One region of the Undibacterium sp. GW821-FHT11B02 genome, then DNA from elsewhere that is predicted to be linked to it. Evidence: predicted binding sites of a transcription regulator. Region 1 holds the regulator's gene; the other holds the start of a gene.
What was found. Region 1 encodes FliA, which starts transcription of late flagellar genes. Its sites were predicted from a motif close to CTAAAGTTTNNNNNNNNNNNGCCGNTA; they were not measured.

Region 1 (8,007 bases):
GTAATCAGATCGCTCCTGTCACAGAAGAAAAACAAGACACTCCCGCAGCAGCCCAAGAGATGGAAGAAGCAACCTGGCAAGATATTATGCCGGTCGATACCCTGGGGCTGGAAGTTGGTTATCGCCTGATCCCGCTGGTGGATAAAAACCAGGGTGGCGAATTGCTGCGCCGTATCAAAGGCATACGCAAAAAATTTGCACAGGAAGTCGGCTTTTTGTCGCCACCTGTGCATATCCGCGACAACCTCGAACTCAAGCCGTCTGCCTATCGCATCACCCTCAAGGGGGTGGAAGTGGGCGTAGGCGAAGCACTCAGTGGTCAGTACCTGGCGATTAACCCGGGGATGGTCACTGGTAATTTGCCAGGTGCGGTCACGAATGACCCTGCCTTTGGCCTGCCTGCTGTCTGGATCGACGCAAGCATGCGTGATCAGGCTCAATCTATGGGGTATACCGTCGTGGATTCCGGGACTGTCATTGCTACTCATCTGAATCATCTGATCACTTCCCACGCCGCCGAATTGCTGGGCCGTCAGGAAGTACAGTTGCTGATGGATCATCTGGCTAAAGATATGCCGAAGATGGTGGAAGAGCTGGTGCCGAAAATCCTGCCTTTGTCGGTACTGCAAAAAGTCTTGCAGAACCTGTTGATAGAAGGTGTGCATATCCGAGATATGCGCACCATCATCGAATGTCTGTCAGAACAGGCCACACATACCCAGGATGCAGGTGAGCTGACTGCCCAGGTGCGGATTGCCCTGGGCCGTGCCATTGTGCAGCAGATATTCCCAACCGGGAATGAGTTGACCGTGATGACGCTGGACAATCGCCTGGAACGACTGCTCATGCAAGCCCTGCAGACCAGTGGTGCAGATGGTGCCGGTATTGAACCCGGCCTGGCAGACACATTGGCCAGCCAGACCGAGGCTGCCGCCCAGCATCAGGAACAATTGGGGCTGACACCAGTCTTGCTGGTACCGGCACCGCTGCGGGCTTTGCTGTCACGCTTCTTGCGTCGCACGGTACCGCAACTGAAAGTCTTGTCGCACGCAGAATTACCCGAAACAAAAACAATTAAAGTCACCAGCCTGGTCGGAGGTCAATCATGAACGTCAGAAAATTTACCGCGAATACTTCTCGCGAAGCTTTGCGCATGTTGCGGGATGCCCTGGGCGCTGACGCGGTAATTTTGTCTAACCGCAATGTCGGTGGCAAGGTCGAGATTTTGGCCATGGCTGATGAGGCTATCAGTGCCATTACGCCATCGTCCGGCGATGATACGCCAGCGTTATCAGCGTCAGCAGCGTCAATGGCATCCGCAACATCACTGGCGCCGCCAATACCCGATGCACCGCGTTTTGCGCCACGTTATCAGGCCGAAGCACCGGCAGTTATTCATCGTCCGCTGAAACCGGCTGTTGCCATGGATGCCGATATTGAGGCGGCTGTCAGCGCGGGTGAGTTGAATAACGTGATGTCGGAAATTCGTTCCATGCGCAGCATGCTGGAGTCGCAACTGGCAGAAATATCCTGGACCCAAACCCAGAAGCGGCATCCGCAGAAGGCAGATATTCTGCGTGAAATGCTGGCAACTGGTTTCAGTGCGGGCTTGTCGCGTTATCTGGTTGAAAAATTGCCGGAAGCGGGTAAGGTCGAAAATGGTCTGGACTGGATCAAGAATACGTTGGTACGTAATCTGTCCACCATCGACAATGAAAACGAAATGCTGGAAAAAGGTGGCGTCTATGCCTTGGTAGGCCCGACTGGCGTTGGCAAGACCACCACTACGGCCAAACTGGCAGCGCGTTGTGTGATGCGCCATGGTCCTTCCAAGCTGGCCCTGATCACCACCGACGGCTATCGTATTGGTGGTTTCGAGCAATTGCGCATTTACGGCAAGATACTTGGCGTCATGGTGCATGCCGTCAAGGATGAGGCGGATTTGCGCATTGCCTTGTCCGAACTCAAAAACAAACATACCGTATTGATCGATACTGTTGGTGTCAGTCAGCGCGATAAAATGGTGACAGAACAGGTTGCCATGTTGTCTGGAACAGACACTCCGGTAAAGCGTTTGCTGTGTCTGAATGCCACTTCGACTGGTGAAACACTGAGCGAAGTAGTGCGTGCTTATCAGGGCAATGGCCTGGCAGGTTGTATTTTGACTAAGCTTGACGAGGCTGCCACCATAGGCGGGGCTTTGGATATTGCGATACGCCAGAAACTGATGGTGTATTACGTGGCCAGCGGTCAGCGGGTGCCAGAAGACCTGCACATCGCCAACAAGCTGTATCTGATTGATCGCGCTTTTAAACTGAAACGTGAGACTGCAGCTTTCCGTTTCCTGGATGAAGAATTGCCTTTGCTGATGGCTGGCACCATGGGGGCAGGGAATGCGGCACGTGCTGCAGGCATGTCGCAGGAGGTGTCCCTTGGCTAGTTTTGATCAGGCAGAAGGTTTGCGTCGCATGCTGGCTGGCCCCAAACCCAGGGTGTTTACTTTTTTGTCGGCTTTGAAAGAAGATGAAAAAAGTGGCATGTTGGTCAACCTTGGTGTGTCACTGGCAAGACAGGGTAATGAAGTGTTGATGATCGATGCGCGGGCCTCGGACAATAGCGTGGGGGCCTGGCTGAATGCAAGCAATGATCGTACCTTGTTGGATGTAGCGAGACAACAGCGTACAATGAAGGATGCAATCAAATTGGTAGCCGCAGGTTTGTCGGTGACGATGTTGACCAGGCAGGCATCAATAGCTTCAGGCTTGCCGCCAGAAAGTGCGCGGCAATTGACTGAAGTGTTTGATGTCGTGGCAAATCAGGCTGACCTGGTGATGGTCGATGGCGACATTAATGCGAATGACGCATTTCCGCTGGCATCGCTGGATGACAGTGAATTGGTGATACAGGTTTCTGCTGATCCGCATATGATCAAGGCCGCATATGGCTTGATCAAACGGGTCAGTAACAGGGTAGGACGGCGCGGTTATGGAATTTTAGTATCCGGCGCATCAGAAAAAGAGGCGAGATTGATTTACACAAATATGGCGCAGGCTGCCAGCCGTTATCTGGCGGTGCCTTTGCACTATGTCGGCCATGTGCCGGAAGATGAACATGTAAGAAAGGCTGCGCATTTGGGTCGCTCCGTGATTGACGCTTTTCCCAAGGCGCGTGCTTCGCTGGCTTTTTCGAAACTGGCGGAACAATTGGCAATGACTGCGCGTTCGACATTATGTTTAGAGGGAGTCCCTGAGCTGGGTGTCGGTCTCGGAATATAATCACATGTACACCGCTAGCGGAAAGTCAGATAAAAACTTCCTCCTTAGGGAGCATGCCCCACTGGTCAAGCGACTTGCTTACCAGTTGAAGGCGCGTCTGCCTCCCAGTGTGGAGGTGGATGATCTTGTGCAGGCTGGCATGATCGGTTTGCTGGATGCCGTCAACCGCTATGAAGACACGCATGGTGCCCAGTTTGAAACCTATGCCGTGCAGCGCATACGTGGGGCCATGCTGGATGAGTTGCGCAGCAGTGACTGGTTGCCGCGTGGCGTGCGCCAGAACATGCGCAAAATAGAAAATGCCATGAACACCCTGCAGCAAAAGCTGGGCAGGCCACCGCTGGAAACCGAGGTTGCCAAATCGCTCAAGCTGTCGCTGGAAGAATACCAGGACATGCTGACCGACAGTGGTGGCCATCAACTGGTGTATTACGAAGACTTTCATGACGCCGACACGAAAGAACATTTTCTCGATCATTATTGTTCTGACTTGTCAGGCGACCCCTTGCAGGATTTGCTCAATGATGACTTCCGTGATGCTGTAATCGGGGCGATTGACAGTTTGCCCGAGCGTGAAAAATTGCTGATGGGCTTGTATTATGAGCAAGAATTAAACTTGAAGGAAATCGGGGCCGTGATGGGGGTGTCCGAGTCACGGGTGTCACAATTGCATAGTCAGGCGGTAGCCAGGCTCAGGGCGTACTTAAGGGAGAAGGCGTGGACTGGGCTAGCATAGTCGGACTTTTACTGATTGTTGTCGGCATCCTTTCTGGTCAGTTGCTGGAGGGGGGGCGTCTTTCTTCACTGGTACAGCCAGCTGCTTTTGTGATCGTTGTAGTGGGAACTATTGGGGCGGTCCTGATGCAAAGCCGCATCAAGACCTTTGCCCACGGCGTGCGCATGTTGCGCTGGGTCGTGTCAGAGCCACCAGACAATAGCAAAAAGAATGTCGAAGAAGCGCTGGTCTGGAGCGTCGTCGCCAGAAGGGAAGGTTTTCTCAGCCTCGAACGCTATATGAATGCGTCGACTGATCCCTTCGTTGGCAAGGGCTTGCGCCTGGTGATTGACGGCATAGACCCGATAAGGCTCAAGGATATCCTGGACGTTGATATTTCGTTATATGAGATGGAGCAACGTCAGGCTGCCAAAATTTGGGAAGCTGCAGGTGGTTATTCCCCCACCATCGGTATTTTGGGTGCGGTGCTGGGTTTGATACACGTGATGGAAAACCTCACTGACCCATCCAAGTTGGGTGGCGGTATTGCTGTGGCCTTTGTGGCAACGATATATGGGGTGGGCATGGCCAACCTGCTGTTCTTGCCAGTCAGTCACAAACTAAAAGAAATCATTAACAGGGAAGTCACCCGGCGGGAAATGTTATCTGACATTTTTTACAGCATTGCTCTGGGGGATAGTCCGCGTGTGGTGGAAGAACGATTGACTAACCATTAAAATTGATGGCTTGCCCGCCGTGATGCACTAAAGACACTTATGGCCAGAAGAAAATTCCACGAAGAGCCCGATAACCATGATCGCTGGCTGGTTTCTTACGCCGATTTTATTACCCTGTTGTTTGCTTTCTTTGTGGTGATGTATGCGATTTCCTCCCTCAATGAAGGTAAATACCGGGTGCTGTCGAATTCACTGACGGGTGCTTTTGGCAAGGTCATGGTCAACCCCAGGGCGGTAGATGTGCCGAATGAGCCGATCGTCAAGCTTGACCCTTTGCCTTTGGTAAAAAACAACCGCACGAATGAAGCCTTGCGCAAGGAAAAGGCGCAGATGACGACCATGGCCAAGGATATCCTGACAGTGCTGGAACCCCTGGTGCGGGAAGGCAAGGTCAGGGTCAGTCAGACCAGTCGTGGCATTACCATCGAAATCAATGCCAGCCTGCTGTTTGCGCCTGGTGAAGCACGCCTGAATGTGGATTCGATACAGGCCCTGAAAGCCATTGCCGGTGTCCTGAAGGTGGATAACCACGCCATACAGGTAGAGGGACACACAGATAATGTACCCATCAAAAATCCAATCTTCCCTTCAAACTGGGAATTGTCAGCAGTGCGCGCCAGCACGGTTGCCAGGTTGCTGACTGAAAACGGTGTCGATGAATTCCGGGTGACAGCCGTGGGGCAGGGGGCAAAATTGCCGGTCAGTGACAATAATACAATAGAAGGTCGTGCCAGGAACCGCCGGGTGTCGGTCACCATATTGGCAGTATTGCCAGAGCCAGTTGTGGATGTACCGATTGCACCTGCGACTCCTTCATCCTCTTCAGTGCCAGCGACATCACCTTTGCCAGCGACCACACCGGCTGTACCGATTCCCTAAGATCAGTGTGAATTATCTGCAGGCCAAAGCAAAACAGACCCGGATCAAGGGTCTGTTTTTTTATTCGTGATCATATCCAGGGCTAATCAAGTGGCAATATAGCCTTTGCCTGATGTACCTTTGATGGTCGATTGGCCATTCGGGCCGTACATAGGGGAAGTGGTTTGATTCCCTTGTTGTAATACGTTTAACATGGACTGGCTTTGTGCCAATCTGCGGTTGATCAACTGGCCATTGATCTTGTTGTCCTCTTTCGCTTGCATAGACACTTGCAGGAGTTGTTCCCAATAATTCGCTGTATGATGTGCATTATCTGCGCTGCCAGCTTGTTGTAAATACGCTTGCATGCCATCCAGATCTGCTTTGTACCCAAGTTGCGTCAGAAACGCATTACGCTTTTTCTCCAGTTCAGACATCTTGCCAAGCAGTTGCCCTTTGCTTTGGGTGTAATCGTTAAGCAAGCTGACATCACTATCAACAAGTGCAGACTGCTCTTTTTTCAGCAATTCTGCCAGGGAAGACATGGTGATGATTTCTTCCTGCAGGCATTGTTCAATTGCTGTGTGTCCGGAACTTGTTGTGTTCATGGCTAGCGTTTTCTTGCATTAAGTAAGTCTTTGACTGTTTCCAGAAGCCCGTCAGCAACTTTTTCCGAGTTCACCTGAAAGCGTCCCTCAGAAATAGCCAGCTTGATCGCTTCCACCTTCTTGGTCTCAAATACGGCATTGCTTGCCTGTGTGCTTTGCAGGGCCTGCAATTGCGTGGACAGGGTCGAAATTTGCACTTTCGACGAATTCGCAACCGGAGCCGACGTGTTATCTGCCGGTTTTTCCGTGCGAGCCTGCTGCGGGCTTACGGGAAGCCCAGAGGTCTTGTTAAGTGCGTCATCAATTTTCACAGCGATACCCTCAGTATGGGAATTACAAACATCTACATCCAGTTTATCGGCTGTGTAATTTTAAACTTTAACCTTACCTCAAAAAAATATTGCACAAGCTTAAGTGTATTTCTCGCAAGCATTTTTTTCTGCTAATAAATTATTTCTATAATGCCACCATTTTTGGCTATGCCGCTAATGGTTTGCCCTGAACTGGTTTTTGCTTTGGCGACTTGTCCGTCTGAGGCATTATTGAGCGCAATTGCATCGGTAGCCACCTGAAAGCCAGGGCCGGAACTGATAACCCTTACTGATTGCCCTTGTTGTACCGCGGATGGGCTTTTCAAGACATCGGCCCGCAAGATACTGCCGGAAGCCAGGGACATCTGCATGCTTTTGCCAATTGCCTGCTCTGGACTGGTAACGACACCTGCCGGCAGTTTTGAAATATCACCACGTAATTTGCTCAGGTCGGCCATGGTAATCACTTGTCCATGGGAAAGTGCATTGGCAGTTACATAATAATCTGCTGTTACCTGCACATTTGCTTGTAAATAGATGAGCCAGGTTGCCGGTGCGCCACATTTGATGGCCAGGGTAACTTTGCCCCAGGGTTTGCTACCCGGTGGTAAATAAGGGTTGGGTGCATCACATGCTTGCAGGTTGAGGCGTTTGTCAACTTCAGCAACGGTGATTTGCACTTCGCCATTCATGCCGTTGGTTTGGAGTGTCAAAAAATCAAGTGCGACCTGTCGCAACTGTGCGGGGTCTTGTGCCGTGACTGGGTTGGCTGCGTGCGCCATCCCGGTTGCGCCAGCCATTGCTATCAAAAGCCATGCTGACCAGCGTTTGCCTGTGAGTTGTGGAAGTTTCATTCTGATGCCTGCTTTTATCTGTTCCGGATTCCATTTTAGGATTCCTGCAGTTTTTTGAAAGCAGGAATAAGTGGGGTTTTCTCGTTCTGATTGTCTGATCAAACTTGTCTGGTGACGAATAATATGCAAGGTATAGCAAACCGTATGCATGCTTGACTGGTGGTAAAGGAGAATATGATGGCTGGTGGATTAGATGATTTCTTGCGCTTTCATGAAACGGCTCTGTCCGTCAGGGGGCAGCGTCAGCAATTGCTGGCATCAAATATTGCCAATGCGGATACCCCTAATTACAAAGCCAGGGATATTGATTTTTCTGCAGCGTTGAGCAATGCCTTGCATCAAAACCTGACGCAATCACCCACTGCACTAAATAAAACGGCAAGTCAGCACATGGATACGTCGACTGCGGTAGCAGGGGTGGCGGCGCAGTACCGGCCTACAATCCAGGGAAGTGTGGACGGCAATACGGTGGATATGGATGTGGAACGCAATCAATTTACCGACAATGCATTGCGCTATGAGGCAAGCCTGACCATGATCAATATGCAGATTAAAAATATGCTGGCAGCAATACAGGGTTAAATTCAGGGTTAGAAAGAAGCACGGATTAGAAGCACAGATACAAGGATCATCATCATGTCACTCTTTA
Region 2 (8,007 bases), on a different contig from region 1:
GCACGCACTGGCCTCCATTACGATTATCTCGACAATCTGGCCGTACAAATCGTCGGCAGAAAACGCTTTTACCTGGTCCGTGCAGGCACGGTAGAGCGCATGCATGCAGTGGCGGGCAAATACGATTCCTGGGCCAGGCTGGCCACCTGCACCGCGCAGGAGCTTGCGGCAAAAGCGGAGGCACATGCTGAAATACAGGGCGATTTCTTTGTCGTCGATCTGGAACCTGGCGATGTCTTGCATGTGCCAGCAGGCTGGTGGCATGAAGTGTTGAACCTGACGCCCTGTATCCTGTTCGGCGGATTCCATGGCCCACGTGCACAAGTGTCAGCACGCTGGGCCTGGGTGCAATCACGCGATCTGCTGCACCGCCTTGGCTGGATGGGGCGGGGTAATTGTACTTGCCATTCTGAGGGTGCTCTTAATTAAGGACTATAATCAATATAGACTTATGAAGAGGATTCATGAATGCAAAAAGAAAACTTCAATGACCTGCTTGCCTTCATCACCGTCGCCCGTGAAGGCAGCTTTACCCGGGCTGCCGCCCAGCTTGGGGTGTCGCAATCAGCATTGAGCCACACCATGCGCGGGCTGGAAACGCGGCTGGGCGTACGTCTGCTGACACGCACCACGCGCAGCCTGTCCCTCACTGATGCGGGTGAAAGGTTGTTCAAGACTGTGGCCCCGCGCTTTGAAGAAATTGAATATGAACTGGCCGCCCTGAGCGAGCTGCGCGACAAACCCGCTGGCACCATCCGTATATCTGCGGCGGAACATGCCACCAACACCGTCTTGTGGCCCAAGCTGGCCACCTTCTTGCCCAACTATCCCGACATCAAGGTAGAAATTAATATCAACTACAGCCTGACCGATATCGTGGCTGATCGCTTTGATGCCGGTGTACGCCTGGGCGAACAAGTCGCCAAGGACATGATCGCCGTCCGCATCGCGCCTGATCTGCGCATGGCCGTTGTGGCATCGCCCACGTATTTCGCCAAGCATGCACCCCCGCAAACCCCGCAAGAACTGGCGAGCCACAACTGCATCAACCTGCGCATGGCCACCTATGGCGGTCTGTATGCATGGGAATTTGAACGCAACGGCCATGAACTCAATGTGCGGGTAGAAGGGCAGTTGGTGTTCAATAGCAGCACGCAAATTTTACGCGCCACGCTGGCTGGTTTTGGTCTTGCCTGCCTGCCAGAAGACATGGTGGCACCACATGTGCGCGACGGCCATTTGCAACGTGTGCTGGAAGACTGGACCCCCAGCTTTCAGGGTTACCATCTGTATTACCCCAGCCGCCGCCAGGCTTCACCAGCCTTTGCGCTGGTGGTGGATGCATTGCGGCATAAAACCTGAAGATATTCATCTCAACGGGCAGTAATTCGACAAAATTGATTCGACAAAATTGAACGTGCTCAAGTTTGCCTTGCCTGTGTCGTTAATATACTGATAAGCATAGTGACGGGGATGAAAATGGTAACAACGGTAGGATCATCTGCTGCTATTGCATCCGGCAGTTCAGACACTGGCAGCAAGGTCGCTCAACTACAGAAGCAATTGGTGGGGCTGATGAAGAAATTGCAGGACGCGACCAAAGACACCTCCAAGGGAGCAAAAGAGCGGTTGACGCTGTTGCAGTTACAAATACAGCAAATTCAAATGCAGATCCAGCAATTGCTGACAGCCGCAGCGCAAAAGGAAGCCCTGGCACAACTTAACCAGCACGGCACGTCATCGAACACCCAGAAGCCCCAGGCCACAGCAAAGCATTCGCAATATTCGCCGTATTCAACAATAGGCAGTGTCGTCAACACGACTGTCTGACAAACATCGCCATAGGTCGGCTGAAGACAATTTTTCAGGCACAAATTGTCAGGTGAAACAGCTGGCAGCATGGCGTCAATCTTGGCGAGCACCAGTGCTTAGTCTGTTTGATGATAGTTTCGCTTGGGGTTTTTCTTTGCTAAAAAAGCATCGCTCCTTTCTTATTTTGACGTTCGACAGTAGCTGCAAACGAAGCTGCATTTATCCGCACCAGCCTGCATTCCATCGCCACGAACCAGCAGTATCTGCAACTGACCAGGATGTTCAACACGTCCTTGGTATCGGCCTTGATGCTGGCCAGCACGTCCAGCCAGCGACCTATGGCCGCTTGACGCTCGGTGCCGGCTGGGTGTCGCGCCAGGAGAATCGCCGAAATATATTTTCGATGTCGCGATCCGTTTCCACCTTCGGCGTCGTCTTTAGCATGTATCAAACAAAAGCAGACAAATTTGTCCACATCGCGCAACTTAACGAAGGAGAACACCATGGCACGCATGGTCGTGATTTACCGAACACCGAAGGATGTCGCCGCATTTGACAGCCACTACTTTGGCACCCATATACCCCTTAGCAAAAAAATCCCGGGACTCAGAAAATACGAAGTCAGCAAGGGGCCGATCGCCGCGGTGGCAGGTCGCGCCGATGTCCATTTGATCGGGATATTGCATTTCGACGATATGGCGGCGATCAAGAGCGCGTTTGCAAGCCCTGAAGGTCAGGCGGCGGGCGCGGACCGCCGTTTGTTTGCACCCGATGATTCGGGCTTCGAAATGTTCCTCTTCGATGACATTGAAGTGTGAAGCCAGGACATAACACTCAGATCGCTTGAACAGCTTGCAAAGAATGTAAAATCACATAAAGAGGAAGCACATGCCGGTAAGCAAAGCAATTTTTATCCTGGTCCATGGCGGATGGCATAACCGTTCATCCTGGAATCGGGTCAGGCCACTGCTTGAAGCGCAAGGCTTCGGGGTGATGACGCCAGACCTTCCGGGCGCGGGTGACAATGCGATACCACCTGGTTCGCTCGACGCCCGTCCGTTCGACAGCGCCGCCTTCGCTGCCGAGCGCTCGCCCATCGCGGAGCTCACCCAGGAAGAAAGGACGCAAGCGGTGGCGGCCCTGGTCAGGGAAGCGGCCTCGCGCAGCAATGGCCAGGTCATCCTGGTCGGCCACTCGGCTGGTGGCATGACTGTGTCGGCGGTGGCTGAACGGGTGCCGCACTTGCTGGGTGCGGTGGTTTATCTTGCCGGTTTCATGGTGCCCAATGGAATGCCCCTGCTGGCCATGCTGATGGATGAATCGATGGCGTCGGCGCTGGCACCGCGCCTGTTCGTGGGCGATCCGATGGCTATCGGCGCGACCAGGATTCACGCCGGTTCCACCGACGAGGCCTACCGCGCTTTGCTCAAGGCTTCGTTTTATGCCGACCTGTCCGATGCCGATTTCAACGAGGCCGCCTCGCAACTGCATCACGATGAATCGAATGGCGGCGCGCTGGCTCTGTCGGAAATCAGTCCAGAGCGGTTTGGCACCGTGCAGCGCCACTACATCCGCTGCACGCAGGATCGCGCTGTGCCGTTGCCCGGCCAGGATTACATGATTGCCTCGGTTGACGCCGTTATCGGCAACAAGACGGTGACGCATACGTTGGAAAGCAGCCACTCGCCATTCCTGTCGCAACCGGCGGCGCTGGCGAGCATTCTCGTCAAGATTGCCGATCACGTACCTGCTAAACAGGAGGGCGCATGAACAAGGAAGAATTCGAAGACTGCCTCACAGCGTTGCGGCCACGGCTACATCGTTACTGCGCGCGCATGACTGGTTCGGCAGTCAATGGCGAAGACCTTGTGCAAGAGACCCTGATCAAGGCTCTTCTCGCGTATGGCCAGGGTGTGGAGATAGATCACCTCGACGGGTGGGTGTTTCGCATTGCTCGCAATGCGAGTCTGGATTTCCTTCGTGAGAAGTCGCGCGTCATCGTCGTGCCGCTGACCGATGAGCTCGAAGCAGAAGCGCTGCCCGAAAGTGATATTGTCGCGATCAGTTTCCAGACCTTCCTGCGCCTGCCTGAACTGCAGCGCTGCGCGGTGATCCTCAAGGATGTGCTTGGCCATTCTGTCGATGAAATCGCCAGCATTGCCGAGTGCTCGCCAGCGGCGGCAAAGTCGGCGCTGCAACGCGGCCGCGTCGCGCTACGCCAGCTTATGCAGGCACCGCCAGACATTCAGTTGCCGCTGATGTCTGATGTACAGCGGTCGAAAATGGCCGCCTTCGTGCATTTGTTTCAGAGTGGTGACTTCGACACGATCCGCGCGATGCTTGCCGATGATGTGAAGCTCGAGCTCGTCAATCGTTTGCATTGGGAAGGTCGCGAAAAGATCGCGCCTTACTTCACACGCTACGCGCAAGAAAAAAAATGGCGCTTCGGCTTTGGTGCCGTGGAAGGGCAGCCAGCCATGCTGGTCTTCGACGCCGCCAGCGATATGAAAAAGCTGGCGCACTTCGTCCTGATTAACTGGGCGGAAAACCAGATCGCCGGAATCCGCGATTATTTATTCGCGCCGTATGTGCTGGAGACTATCGATTGGGTTCGCCTGGAGTAAGCGCTGTCCGGCCCGGCGTTGTTGCAACAGAATCTGATATGATTCTATGAAGGTAGACAGTATGAGGAAGGCAGCATGAGGAAGACAGCATGAGGAAGACAGCATGAAGACGACCGAAAGGAACCCTTTACGGCGCGAGCCGAAGCAGCAACGTTCGCGGCAAACCGTAGACGCCGTGCTTGAGGCGGTCCACCTTGTAGTGAAGCGCCACGGGACCCAGGCTATCACCACGAATCGCATCGCGGAGGTGGCAGGTGTCAGCATCGGGTCGCTGTATCAGTACTTCCCCGACAAGCGCACAATCTTCACAGCCCTTCATGACCGGCACGTCGAAGATGTACAACAGGTCATCGAGCAGACGACGGCTGCCTACGCCTCGGCTCCGCTGGAGGATTTCACGTGTGAACTCGTCCAGAGTCTGGTGAATGTGCACGCGGAAGTTGCGGAGCTGCACGAGATTATTTCGCCCGTCGTTCCGGAGAGCGCTCCGGGCTTCAAGAACGCGCTGCACCACACGTTCGGATGGGTATTGTCACGCGCCGACCAGGAGCAGTACAGCATCGACGAGACGGAGCGTATGCTTTTTGTCCTTCCAGGCATGGTGGAATCGCTCGTGCACGGAATGGCCCACCAGACGCACACCGCCCTCTCGCGTGATGACGCCAGCAACGAGGCAATTCGTACCGTACAGCTCTACGTGAATTCTTTTCGGGGCAACACACTGAAGCACTACTGAAACGATGCAGCGTTCTCGGTGGCCCACTGTTCGAACGGGATTGGTTCCCGCCCGGTGACCAACTTTACGCCCTCCGTGACGGTGTCAAGCCGGCCCTCGCGCACCGCGCGCCAGATGTTCACGAGGGCATCGACGTAAGGCCCTTTCCCAGCCCATTTGACAGTCCCGGTGTATGCCTGTTTGTCGGATATCTCCTCGAAGCCGACGGGCTTGCCGATGGCTCTGCCTATTGTGGCAGCCATCTCCCCATACGACAGCGCTTTTTGGCCGGTGATCACCAATGCCTGGCCGTCGTGGTCGCGCGTGGTCAGGGCGGCCAAGGCGACGGCGGCGATGTCGTCCGGATGGATGAATGCAATCTTGCCCCCACCCGTAGAAGAGCGCAGCATGCCCTCCCGGCGGATGGATTCCGACCAACCAAGCGCGTTGGACATGAATCCGGCTGCCTGAATGAAGGTGAACGCCAACCCGCTGTCCCGAATGGCCTCTTCGCCGCGTGCGTGCCACGGACCGGTGCCGATCCCGGTTAGCACATCCAACGTAGAGAGCTTGACCACGTGTCGTACGCCTGCCTGGCGGGCGGCGAACGAGACCGCACGATCTCGCTTCTCGAGATCCGGTCCATCAGTCACGAGGAATATCCCGTCGATACCAGCCAGCGCAGTAGCTAGCGAGTGACCTGGCTTTTCGAGGTCCCCGGTATGGATATCGACATGGTCGCCAAAAAGCGCTCTGGCCTTCTTCGCGCTGCGCACGAAAACGGACGGGCGTGCTCCAGAATCAACGAGGCGTTGAGTTACGCGGGATCCGATGTTTCCCGTGGCACCGATGACAAGGTAATTCATTTGAGCTCGCTCCAGCCGCGGATCACTTCGAGTGCCAGTCGCTTCTGGCCCGCCAGAGTGAAATGCAGACCATCGTCCATAAGCAGGTCGGATGGAGGTGGACTTCCAAACGTGGAGAAAGCGTCGATGACCCGTCCGTCGCCGTCGCCGTCGCGGACGATGTTGGCGACTTGCTCCAAGTCTTCGTTACGGAACCGAACCCCGAACCTGGCCAGGCCCCAATGCGCCTCCACCTGTGCCTCATTGACCGCGGGCGGGGTGATCCAGACGCATCTCGCAGTGGTCTCTCTGGAAACGCGTTGACGCAGCTCCGCCATGTTGCGCGCGGTCTCTTCGTGATGGACGAGCGTCTTCGTGGGATGCGGGCCTTGCGTGCGTGCGTCATTGGTACCGAAGAGGAAAAGAATCCAGTCGGGCCGGGAATTGGCGATCTCTCCAAACCGCACGAGACCGTGTGTGGTCGTCTCGCCCGCAACTGCGCTGATGGTCAACGAAATCCCGTCGGCACCACGGCGCATCGCCAGCATTTCCTTCAGGATCACGGCCCAGGACTGTGGCTCGGACGTCAAACTGTCGCCAAACACCATTACCCTGGCCCCTTTCAGCAAGGGAAGGCGATCGACCATCGATGCCACGGCCTCGTCAGCAAGCAACGCGCTGGCCGCTTCCGAGGCTTCCTTTTGCATGCGGCCAAGTTCAGTCGCGTAAATCTCGACCGGGAGATTGAGGAGCCCGGCGTGAGCAACCTGACTGAAGCTGGCGGCCCCGGGCAGGGCGGCCAGGGTCCGCTCGGGTTGGATTACTTTCAAAAGCCAGCGCACTTGCTCGTTCGACATGGGTTTCACCTCATAGTTGGATCCGTTTATAGATGACAAATGATAGACAGGTTACAGGGGCGTCGCTACTCGCGTTTCATGTTCGCTAAAGCCTTGAAATTGCCTGTGAATTTGGTCATGTCCAGAGCCTTACTCAGATTTTGGCAGTTGCTGGTCGCGCCCAGAAGTTGGTCAGGAGCCGGGGCGGTGCACAGAGTACTGTTGCTGTAATCGGCAGTTCGTAGGGGGGCGATAACGAACTGCATGTCGAATACGAAGGCCCGCACATCTGGCCGTATTACCTGGTCGCCGGGCCGATGTACCAGAATACATTCCGCTTGTTGCGCTACGTTTTTATTACCCTTGCACTGATCTTCACTTCCGCTGACGCTCGCTACAGATCATAAGCAGGTTCTAAGCCTTACGATTGAATATGACTGACCGGCATCAGGTTTTATGTCTAATTAACATTCATGGTAGTATATTACATACTACTGTAATATACTACACACCAAGAAAAACCAATATCGTGCAAATCTGGCCGTCTCGTCTGCTCATTTAGCCCGCTTTATTCGACACTTATTCATAGCTATCCATATCACCCATCCATGCCCATACCCGCCAGCACTGCTCCCTTACCGCGTTCACTTGCCCGTGAAGACGTATATCGCTGCCTGAAGCAGTGGATTGTTGAACTGCAGCTTGCGCCGGGTGAGATATTGCGGGACCAGGATCTGGCGGCGCAACTGGGGGTGTCACGCACGCCAGTGCGGGAAGCCTTGCGGCAACTGGAAGATGAAGGGCTGGTCGTGACCAGCTTTCATAAATGGACCAAGGTGGCACCATCGAATCTGGCGGACATCGTGCAGCTTTACCCGGTGGTCGCGGCACTGGAGGCGACGGCGCTGGAACTGGCCTTGCCGCATCTGACTGCTGACCTTCTGCAACAACTGGAAGCCACCAATGCCGCGCTGGGGCAGGCCATTGCAGAACAGGCACACCAGCGTGCGACGGAACTGGATGCCCAGTTCCACGCCATCATCGTGCAGGCCAGCCAGAACACGGAAATAGACAAGCTGCTTTCTGCTCTGCGCCCACGCATCAAGCGCATAGAGCTGGCCCATTTTGGTGATCAGCGCATGGCACCGCAATCCATCGTTGAACATCAGGCCATT

Region 2: AC1RVX_RS08775 (FlxA-like family protein) is a predicted target of FliA. The motif match lies at 1,421-1,447, and genes of this name have one in related genera.

Annotation. Positions count from the first base shown of each region.
Region 1 is NZ_JBXASD010000007.1:17,190-25,196, forward strand. Features, by position in the region: gene flhA (flagellar biosynthesis protein FlhA) at 1-1,109, shown strand, start outside; gene flhF (flagellar biosynthesis GTPase FlhF) at 1,106-2,440, shown strand; gene AC1RVX_RS15820 (MinD/ParA family ATP-binding protein) at 2,433-3,275, shown strand; gene AC1RVX_RS15825 (RNA polymerase sigma factor FliA) at 3,280-4,011, shown strand; gene AC1RVX_RS15830 (flagellar motor protein) at 3,993-4,727, shown strand; gene motD (flagellar motor protein MotD) at 4,767-5,606, shown strand; gene AC1RVX_RS15840 (flagella synthesis protein FlgN) at 5,693-6,193, opposite strand; gene flgM (flagellar biosynthesis anti-sigma factor FlgM) at 6,196-6,504, opposite strand; gene flgA (flagellar basal body P-ring formation chaperone FlgA) at 6,636-7,358, opposite strand; gene flgB (flagellar basal body rod protein FlgB) at 7,536-7,940, shown strand; gene flgC (flagellar basal body rod protein FlgC) at 7,995-8,007, shown strand, end outside.
Region 2 is NZ_JBXASD010000003.1:539,636-547,642, reverse strand. Features, by position in the region: gene AC1RVX_RS08785 (cupin-like domain-containing protein) at 1-429, shown strand, start outside; gene AC1RVX_RS08780 (LysR family transcriptional regulator) at 469-1,362, shown strand; gene AC1RVX_RS08775 (FlxA-like family protein) at 1,474-1,830, shown strand; gene AC1RVX_RS08770 (hypothetical protein) at 1,970-2,326, opposite strand; gene AC1RVX_RS08765 (EthD family reductase) at 2,316-2,630, shown strand; gene AC1RVX_RS08760 (alpha/beta hydrolase) at 2,701-3,582, shown strand; gene AC1RVX_RS08755 (sigma-70 family RNA polymerase sigma factor) at 3,579-4,436, shown strand; gene AC1RVX_RS08750 (TetR/AcrR family transcriptional regulator) at 4,540-5,172, shown strand; gene AC1RVX_RS08745 (NAD(P)H-binding protein) at 5,166-6,017, opposite strand; gene AC1RVX_RS08740 (SGNH/GDSL hydrolase family protein) at 6,014-6,853, opposite strand; gene AC1RVX_RS08735 (GntR family transcriptional regulator) at 7,441-8,007, shown strand, end outside.